Regions from separate parts of the Paenibacillus glucanolyticus genome, predicted to be linked through region 3. Evidence: predicted binding sites of a transcription regulator. Region 3 holds the regulator's gene; each other region holds the start of a gene.
The links. The regulator LexA, encoded in region 3, represses DNA repair genes until DNA is damaged. The targets are predictions, from matches to a motif close to CGAACATATGTTCG.
Positions count from the first base shown of each region.

Region 1: a site for LexA is predicted at 1,813-1,826, ahead of WDY75_RS21990 (ImmA/IrrE family metallo-endopeptidase). Genes of this name have one in related genera too.
Region 2: a site for LexA is predicted at 1,215-1,228, ahead of recA (recombinase RecA). Genes of this name have one in related genera too.

Region 1 covers NZ_CP147845.1:4,666,379-4,669,640, forward strand. Annotated here, with positions in the region: gene WDY75_RS21980 (helix-turn-helix domain-containing protein) at 1-284, shown strand, start outside; gene WDY75_RS21985 (DUF4041 domain-containing protein) at 336-1,706, shown strand; gene WDY75_RS21990 (ImmA/IrrE family metallo-endopeptidase) at 1,848-2,369, shown strand; gene WDY75_RS21995 (hypothetical protein) at 2,398-2,733, shown strand; gene WDY75_RS22000 (Arm DNA-binding domain-containing protein) at 2,749-3,240, shown strand; gene WDY75_RS22005 (hypothetical protein) at 3,230-3,262, shown strand, end outside.
Region 2 covers NZ_CP147845.1:2,500,137-2,503,398, reverse strand. Annotated here, with positions in the region: gene recA (recombinase RecA) at 83-1,144, opposite strand; gene WDY75_RS12065 (competence/damage-inducible protein A) at 1,436-2,698, opposite strand; gene pgsA (CDP-diacylglycerol--glycerol-3-phosphate 3-phosphatidyltransferase) at 2,813-3,262, opposite strand, start outside.
Region 3 covers NZ_CP147845.1:4,081,098-4,084,359, reverse strand. Annotated here, with positions in the region: gene WDY75_RS19100 (RNA polymerase sigma factor) at 1-378, shown strand, start outside; gene WDY75_RS19095 (hypothetical protein) at 371-1,189, shown strand; gene lexA (transcriptional repressor LexA) at 1,262-1,888, opposite strand; gene WDY75_RS19085 (LysM peptidoglycan-binding domain-containing protein) at 2,064-2,435, shown strand; gene WDY75_RS19080 (DUF896 domain-containing protein) at 2,635-2,841, shown strand; gene WDY75_RS19075 (hypothetical protein) at 3,002-3,262, shown strand, end outside.

The DNA.
Region 1 (3,262 bases), 590 kb from region 3:
CTAATGACAGAAAGCCTGATCCTGAAGCATTAAAGCAAATTGCAGATGTATTAGATACTAATGGCGATTACCTGCTCGGACGTACTAATGATTCCTCGCCTAAAATTACTGCCAACAAAGAAGATGATGAAATCGAGGAATTGCTCGACGATCCAGTACACGGGGCATTCTTCAAAGGATATCTGGATGCCCCAGAACAAAAAAAGGCAGAGATGCGCCAATTTTTAAAGTTCATTTTGGAGCAAGAGAAAGATCGTAAACCTGGTCAACAACAAGGGGAATAAATCCTATAGCAAGTACCTCATCCGATGGGGATATGTGAGCGGAGTTTAACAATGAGTATTTTTGACCTATTTAGAGTAAAGAAAATAAAGGCCGAGCTTGAAAATGTTCGCCAGGACTATGAAAACTTAAAAGTAATTATGACACCCGAACATCAAGATGCATTCGATTTGACAACAGAAATAACAAAATTATCTCAAAAAAAAGATTCACTTCTAGCCGAGATTCAACACAATAAAAATCAACTGGACAAGATGCAATTACAGTATGAAATCAAATCTAAAGACATACTAGATCTGGATGACCAAATTAGTTTGGAATCGTTCTCTCTCTATAAACCCAAGTTTGAATTCGCAAACAGTACTGTATTCAAACAAAAACTAGATACATTGAGAGATGCGCAAAAGTTAATGATCAAGGAAGGCACTGCGTGTGAAGGTAGCCAGAGCTGGACAGTAAACAATAATAAGACCGAAGGAAGAAAAATGGTCAATGATATGATTAAACTTTCACTTAGGTCATTTAACAATGAATGCGATGCCTGCATTTCGAATGTAAAGTTTAATAATATTTCCACTTATGAAAAGCGTATTTTCAAATCTTTTGAAACTCTTAATAAGCTTGGTAAAATAATGCAGGTTAGAATTTCTGAAGAGTATTTCCAACTTAAATTAACAGAATTATATCTCGCTTATGAATATTCCGTAATGAAACAAGAAGAAAAAGAGGAACAACGTCAGATTCGAGAACAAATGCGTGAAGAAGCTAGACTCCAACGTGAAATTGATGAAGCTAGGAAAACTATTGAAAAAGAGAAACGTCATTATTCAAATGCTCTCGAAAAAGCAATAAAGCAGCTTGATCTCTGTAAAACAGAAGAAGAGCGCTTGCTCATTCAAGAAAAAATAAGTGAGCTAGAAAAAAGTCTACATGAAATTGAAGCCAATCTTAAAGAAGTTGACTATCGTGAAGCCAACCAAAGAGCTGGTTACGTTTATGTAATCTCTAATATAGGCTCATTTGGAGAAGGTGTATTTAAAATCGGTATGACTCGTAGACTAGACCCATACGATCGAGTATACGAACTCGGAGATGCTTCGGTACCATTTAATTTTGATGTTCATGCTATGATTTTTTCGGATGATGCCCCCACCCTTGAAGCAAAGTTACATAAGACGTTTGAAAACAATCGTCTAAATATTATTAATAAGCGAAGAGAATATTTTAAAGTATCATTGGACGAGATTGAGAATGTAATAAAAAATAATCATGATAAATCTGTTGAATTTACTCGAACATCTGATGCGGAAGAGTATCGCGAATCAATTTTGATTAGAACTCAGCGAGAGAATGTTGATTCAGAACCACCACATATTTCTTGGCAAGAGGTAGCTGTTGGCAATCAACTGACGGAAAAAGTATAGAACAGATACTAAAGGAAAAACAACTGTTGCATGTTTATAAAGAATAGCTACAATCTTATTTGCATCAAAAATAGCCGTTATTGGCTATTCTTTTTCACTTCAAAACCGAACATACACTCCCATTTCTTAGGTATTAACAGCATGTTCAGATTTTATGAAACCACTCTCTTAGAACAGTTTGTCGAAGACTTGTATAAAAAACACGGAGTGCTTACTCCACAACAACTGAATACTGAAGAATTATCCAGGCGGCTGAACGTATGGGTTTATTATTCGGAGCTAGGTAGTGAAGCGGTAGAAATAAAGAGTGGGTTAGGATCCATTAACATTTATAAGAATCAGTCAAGGGTAAGGCAATGGATCGACTTTTTACATGAACTTTGCCATATATTACGACATTCGGGTGATCAGAGAATTATGCCAGAGCAATATACCAAAGCTCAAGAATCTGAAGCAGATAATTTTGTTCTTTATGCAGCAATGCCGATTTCAATGATCTCACAACTTCGATTACCTGTAAGAAAGAATGATGCTATTCATTTCTTAGCCTCTATTTTTAATGTCCCGTTATATTTAGCTAAAAGGAGACTGGAACAAATTCAACATAGATTGTGCCAAGGGATGTTGTTAACGGAGACAGTTGCTCAGGTCGAAGACAAGTGATCATGTTAGACATAGCGATCATGATGATATGAGAGAGACTAAGATCTACGCCTATTATGATCCCGCTGATGATTTGATCGCACCTTCACAATTTATCATTCATGTAGACCATGAAACTTTACATACTCAAGAAGAGCTCATTTTCTCCATCGATGGCCCATTCGAGGTAGTCGAGGATGGCCAGCTTGAGAATTTCATAGACAGTAAACCAGTTAAGTTTATTGATTTGGATTATACCAGTGACGGTAGAATCAGTTTAAAGCTAAGCCATCTGGCAAGCAGATATTATAACTCTGCCAATAAGTTTATAATTCAGAAAAGGGATATTGAGGAATTACTATGGTTCTATGGAGATGAATTTTAAGGAGGGCTTTTGTATATGAAAGGTCATGTATATCCAAGAGGAAAAACTTATACTTATGTAATCGATCTGCCACCTGATCCAATGACAGGTAGCCGGAGACAAAAATCAAAAGGTGGGTTTAAAACTGAAAAGGAAGCCTGGACAGCGTGCCACCTAAAAATCGCTGAAATAGAGAACGGCTTGCATGTCGATGACTCGAAGATAACGCTTCGAGAATATCTATTAGAATATCTCGAAACCCCTGCCAAGCCGAATTTCAAGCCTACTTCGTATGATACTGAGAAAACGGTCATTGAAGCGCGAATTATTCCTGCACTTGGTAAAGTAAAACTTCAAGCATTGACTCCACGAGCAATCAAAACATTCTACGCCGAGTTACGAAAAACCTATTCAAAGGAATATGTAAAGACCATCCACGGCATTCTGAAGCGTGCACTGAGAAATCGCATACACCGAGTCAGGGCTCTTGTCAGAGGATATCATGAGCAAGGTATCCATGAGAAGTAAGGTTAATGCGAACGAGCAAAAG
Region 2 (3,262 bases), 1.6 Mb from region 3:
ATTAAGTTAAATGCAAAGAAGACCGTCAGGCGTTACAAACACCGGACAGTCCTCAACACTGTAAAAGCTCAAACCGTAATTACTACTCTACCTTAAACAATTCCTGCTCCTCTATTTCATCTTGTTCCTTATCCTCTGCGGAAGGCTCAGGAACAGCCGTGGTCAGGTTGCTTGCTTCACGGATTTTATTCTCGATTACACTCGCGATTTCCGGATGCTCCTTCAAGAATTGCTTCGCATTCTCACGTCCTTGACCCAGACGGTCGCCAGAATAAGAATACCACGCACCACTCTTGTCTACGATATCCAGTTCCGTTCCGATATCAATCAGGCTTCCCTCTCTAGAGATGCCCTCACCGTACATAATATCTAGCTCAGCCTGTTTGAAAGGCGGCGCTACCTTGTTCTTAACAACCTTAATCCGTGTGCGGTTACCCACCACATCGTTACCCATCTTGATGCTCTCAATCCGGCGCACGTCCAAACGAACCGTGGAATAGAACTTCAGAGCACGTCCGCCCGGAGTAGTCTCAGGGTTACCGAACATAACACCAACCTTCTCACGAAGCTGGTTGATAAAGATGGTAATCGTTTTCGACTTATTGATGGCACCCGACAATTTACGAAGAGCCTGAGACATCAGACGAGCTTGCAGACCCACGTGGGAATCACCCATATCGCCTTCAATTTCAGCTTTCGGCACAAGCGCAGCAACCGAGTCAATAACAATAATATCTACGGCACCACTGCGTACCAATGCTTCCGCAATTTCAAGCCCCTGTTCACCCGTATCCGGTTGGGAAAGCAGCAATTCATCAATATTAACACCCAGTTTGCTTGCATACGATGGATCCAAGGCATGCTCGGCATCGATAAATGCAGCTTGTCCGCCAGCCTTCTGAACTTCAGCAATAGCATGGAGGGCTACTGTTGTTTTACCGGAGGATTCCGGTCCATATACTTCAATAATCCGGCCTTTAGGCAAACCGCCGGTTCCTAAAGCTATATCCAACGCCAACGATCCACTTGGCACAATCTCTACCTGCATATGGGTGGACTCACCCAGTTTCATGATGGAACCTTTACCGAACTGTTTCTCTATCTGACGAAGCGCCATCTCCAGCGCAGCACGACGATCTGACAATTGTTCCACAACCCTTCACTGTTGATAGTCATATCATACCTTGTTTTGACACGTTTGCCAAGCTTTTTTTCGAACATACATTCGTTTTTTTTATTCGGCGCTCCTTCCCTCCCATGCTCTGAACCCTATGTAAAAAAGAAGAAGAACCGCAGCAATATCATTCGATATGCCACGGTTCTTCCGTACTTCACATTATACTCGGAACCATTCTTCAATTCAAGAACAGCTACCAAGACAGGTGTAAATAATTTACTTTTTATCAAAAGCGGCTTCCTTCGGCTTAGGGGGAAGCTAGGCCTGCTTGGAGGCAACGAGACGCTGCCAAAGCCGATACAGCAGCGCCTTGGTTGCACGGAGCCGGATCGTCTCACGGTTGCCCTGCAGGTGCAGCTCATGCACTTCCGTTTCTTTTCCCCGTTCGGACAATCCAATGTACACAAGGCCAACGGGCTTGCGTTCGGCGTAACCTGGACCTGCTACACCTGTTACCGACAAACCAAAATCACTGTCGGTCACCATCCGGACATGATCCGCAAGCGCCTCGGCAACCTCCGCACTGACAGCGCCCGGCGCATCATCACCTTCAAGCAGCGCATGCGGGATATGTACAAGCTTCTCTTTGATCTGATTGGTATAACAGATGATTCCGCCCAGAAACATCGAAGCACTGCCGGGAATGGATGTCAGCGCCTCTGCCACGAGCCCTCCGGTACAACTCTCGGCCGCGCTCAGCGTCCAGCTTCGATCTGCCATAAGGTCTACAATGACCTTCTCAATCGGCACGTCCTCGTTGGCATACATAAACTCAGGACCTCTCTCCTGAATTCTGGTCTCCAGCTCATTCAGCCGGACCATAGCCTCAGACTCACTCGCTGCCTTCGTGGAGATCCGGACCGTAACCTCCCCTTCCTTGGCATACAAGGCGATGGTCGGATCCGTCTGTGCGGTTATCAGGTCCTCCAGCCGCTGATCAAGTGCGGATTCCCCAATGCCTGCGAACTTGAGCATCTTCGAGTAGATGGGGAGCTCGCCGGTCAGGACGTGCTGAAGAAGCCAGGGCTTGGCCTCCTGCTCAAACATCGGGATCAGTTCTTTTGGCGGCCCGGGCAAAACAATATAATGAGTGCCTTCAAAAGAAATAGCATTTCCCACGGCAAGCCCCGTCTCGTTAGGAAGCGGTGTACCTCCCTCGATGGCCAGAGCCTGACGCCGATTATTCTCCGTCATCACAGATCCCCGGTCATGGAAGAAACGTTCGACCCGGTCCATGGCCATCCGGTCAATATGCAACGACCGGTTCATATAGGAAGCTAAGGCATCCTTCGTCAGATCATCCTGTGTAGGTCCGAGGCCGCCGGACAGAAGCACGATATCAGCTCTGCCGCTGGACAGCCTGAGGGCCTCCTTGAGCCTCTCCATGTTATCCCCGACAACCGTTTGATAGTACACATCGATTCCCATTGAAGCAAGCTCTCTGGACAAGTACTGGGCATTGGTATTGACGATCTGTCCTAGCAGAAGTTCTGTACCAACTGCAATGATTTCTGCTTTCATGATTAGTCGATCCTCCTGTATCTGCTGTCTCTACTGTATCTGCACATTCTATTCAACTTCATTATGTTCTTACGCTCACGGAAGAAAAAAGCAATAGGATTGCTCCTATTGCTATTATGCCCCGGTACCTTTGAGAAGGTGCCTGTTCTGGACAAAATATTCGATTCCCGAATATAGCGTAATAATCGCAGCTGCCCAGATGGCAATGACATCAAACGGAATCCCCATAAACACAAACGGGAAATTGTTGATAAGAAGCGCAACAATTGCCACAATCTGAATCACCGTTTTGATTTTTCCCGATTGGCCTGCTGCAACAACGGAACCCTCCAGAAGCGCAATCTGCCGCAAGCCAGTAACCGCGAATTCCCTGCTGATGATGACAACAGCAATCCACGATTCGCATTTTCCCATCTCTACGAGCGATATGAGTACGGCGGCCACCAGCAGTTTGTCAGCCAGCGGATCAAGAAGTTTTCCCAGGTTAGTCACCATATTGTTTTTTCGGGCCAAATAGCCGTCAATCCCATCCGTGCTCGCAGCAAGTATAAAGATCAGTGCCGC
Region 3 (3,262 bases):
TATGGAATACATACGTTTCGTGGGCAGTCGACGTTAAAGACATGGCTGCTTACGATTACAAGACATACGGCGTTCCGGCACAAACAGGCTTTTTTCTTGCGGAAAGTGACCTTGCAGGACAAGCCGCGTCTGGATGACCAGAGCCGGTCAGCTGAAGCGGAATATATGGAAAGTCAGTATACGGATGAGATATGGAGGATGATTATGAGTCTGCCAAGAAAGTTCAGGGAGGTGCTGGTTCTAGATCTTTACTACGAAATGCCGATCACTCAGATAGCGGAGCTTCTAAACGTAGCGACTGGTACGGTTAAATCCAGGCTGTATCGGGCGAGAAAAAAAGTGCAGAACATGTTAAAGGAGAATTCTGGTTATGAATGAGGAAAAGCCTGATTGGTACGAGCGAGCGCAACAAGGTCCTTTTCAAAATGAACCATTTACCGCCGAGATGAAAAATAAGGTACAGGTGTCACTGACCCAAGGTAGCCATAGATCAAAGCGTCGTCCATATTTACGTGTTGGTATGACTGGCGTGCTATTGTTTGTCACTCTACTGCTATTGATTCAGTTTCCTTGGGGGGAACGTACGGTACAACAGCATACGGCAGGGGGGGGACCATCCCCATCTGTGACGGAGACGATTCGCGCAGAAGGTACAACGGATGAAGGAACGTTACAGGTAGTTGCCATCGATAAGGAAGAGATAACGGAATTAGGAGCTCCCAGCTGTTTCGGACTCGAAACGGATCTGTCGTTTAAAGGGGATTACAAAGTGAAGTACGCGGCAGAGGGGACCTCGGAGGATGTGGTTGTCCTTGAGGATCTCACCTTCATACAACCAACTTCCGCTGCTCTTCAGATGATTCGATTGCCTTTTCAGGAAGCGGATGTGTTCATACTCGCCCCGCAATATAAGGACTGTCACGGAATACAAATCTATGCATTTGCGGTGGAGCATGGGAGTGGTAAGGCGGTGCAGCTGCAATTTGAGGAGGAGTTTTCTAGAGCCAGCACGTCCTATTACAGACCGGGCACTACACCTACGGTGAAAGATAATAAGCTTGTTCTGAAGTCTACGGAGGGTCCAGGCGGGGAAGGCTCGCCTGAATATAATATGGCTGAGAGAATGTATCAATTAGATCTTAGGCAAAATGCCATGGTGATGGTCTTGCGCAAGGACCGGAAATCTTAAGGATTAAATAACGTAGCACAAGAGGTTACCATCCAACTAAGGAGGTAACCTCTTGTTCATTGATATATGAAGTTAGTGTACATCCCTAAAGAGACCGATGACTTTGCCGAGAATGGTTACATGATTCAGGCGCAGGGGCTCGTAAGTAGGATTCTCCGGCTGCAAGCGAACGTGGTCCTTCTCTTTGTAGAAGGTCTTTACGGTTGCTTCGTCTTCCTCTGTCATCGCTACTACAATGTCCCCATTGTCTGCAGTTTGCTGCTGGCGAACAATGACATAGTCACCGCTATGTATGCCAGCTTCAATCATGCTGTCACCAACAACAGATAACATGAATACCTTATCGTCGCCTACATAATGCTGAGGGAGAGGGAAGTAATCCTCGATGTTCTCCATGGCGGTAATAGGTACGCCTGCAGTGACTTTACCGACAACAGGCACTCTGGCAATGGTGTGGGTAAACAGATTAGCGCTATCGGATTCTTCTTGGCCAAGCAGTTCGATCGCTCTTGGCTTCGTAGGGTCACGGCGGATCAGGCCTTTCTTCTCCAATCGGTCTAGATGCCCATGGACCGTTGAACTGGAAGCTAGTCCTACAGCCTCGCCGATTTCCCGGACAGAAGGCGGGTAACCCTTGCTACGAACTTCGTTGCGGATAAACTCTAAGATCGCCAGCTGGCGGCTGGATATTTTCGACATGCCGTATCAACCCCATTTAGTAACGTTTGGGAAAATTATAACATAGAACTTCCGTTCGTACAAACATAAGTTCTAAAAAAAGATAGAACAAATGTTCTTTTAGGTATTGTATCAAACAAATGTTCGTGTTATTATGAATTCATAAGAGAACACTTGTTTGGGAGATGATGATTCCATGTTGAAATACAGTACATACCGTAGTATTTATGAGAACGTTCCTGTGCGAACGGAGAAGTCTTCGGTGACTTGGGTCTATCAATTGAAATCCAGAATGACTTCCATCCCCTTAATTAAACTTCTATTCATTCTGCTGATTGTTGCATCCTTTTGGACGGGGGCCTATTCCGTTTTTGCCGGGGGAATGGAGAAGCCGACAGGTGAGAAGTTGGTCATTGTTCAATCCGGCGATAGTTTATGGCGTATCGCTTCCCTTCATAAACCAGCTGATATGGATACGCGCGTATATATTGATAGTATTAGAAGAACGAACGGTTTGAAAGGTCCTGACATACAGGCAGGAGAGGTGTTATCATTACCGGTGTGGTAATGTAATGAGCAATCCATTCTAACGCGTATTGTGTATTTCTAATTACTAATACTCTATTGTTAATGATGGGGAGAACCCATTCATACTGATCATACATTCATATTTATTCTTAATGAGAGTTTGCAAGGGTGCGGTTTCCTTGACAAGCTCTTTTTCACATGTTTAAGTTATAAATGATATTGGAATTGGAGGAGAAGGCATGGATATTGATACTTTGGTGGAACGCATTAATGTATTAGCAAGAAAACAGAAGAGTGAAGGGTTGACCGAAGAAGAGCAGAAGGAACGGGCTGAGCTTCGGGAAATATACCTTAACAATATTCGTAGTAACTTTAGACAACAGCTTGAATCGATTGAATGGGTAGATGAAAATGAAGAAAAAGGCGGCCCACGATTAAAGCAGTAGTCTATGAAAACTGTCTCATGATCTGATCAGAGAATTAATGGGCAGATAGAAGGATAGAATTATAACATTTGGGATGCCGGTTCATTTGTAGAGAATTGAACACGGTTTCCCAAGTTTATATGGTTTAAATCATATTGAAATTGAGTCCAGGGGGAACCATATGTCACGATCATGGGAAAGAAAAGTCAACAAGAATATGTCACAACTCAACAAGCAGCGTAAGAAGCAAGGGCTGTCCTCGTACCAAGGTTCCACCATCTCCGATAAGAGTGATGTGTTTAAAGGACGTAAATACGTTCTGCCGTTAGTGCTCGTTGCGCTTGCCGGGCTGTACGCCCTTCTGGGCACTGCAACGTCTGGGGCAACAGGAGGAAGCAATGATGTGTTGAACTGGGTGGGTGTCAGTTTGTATATTCTATTG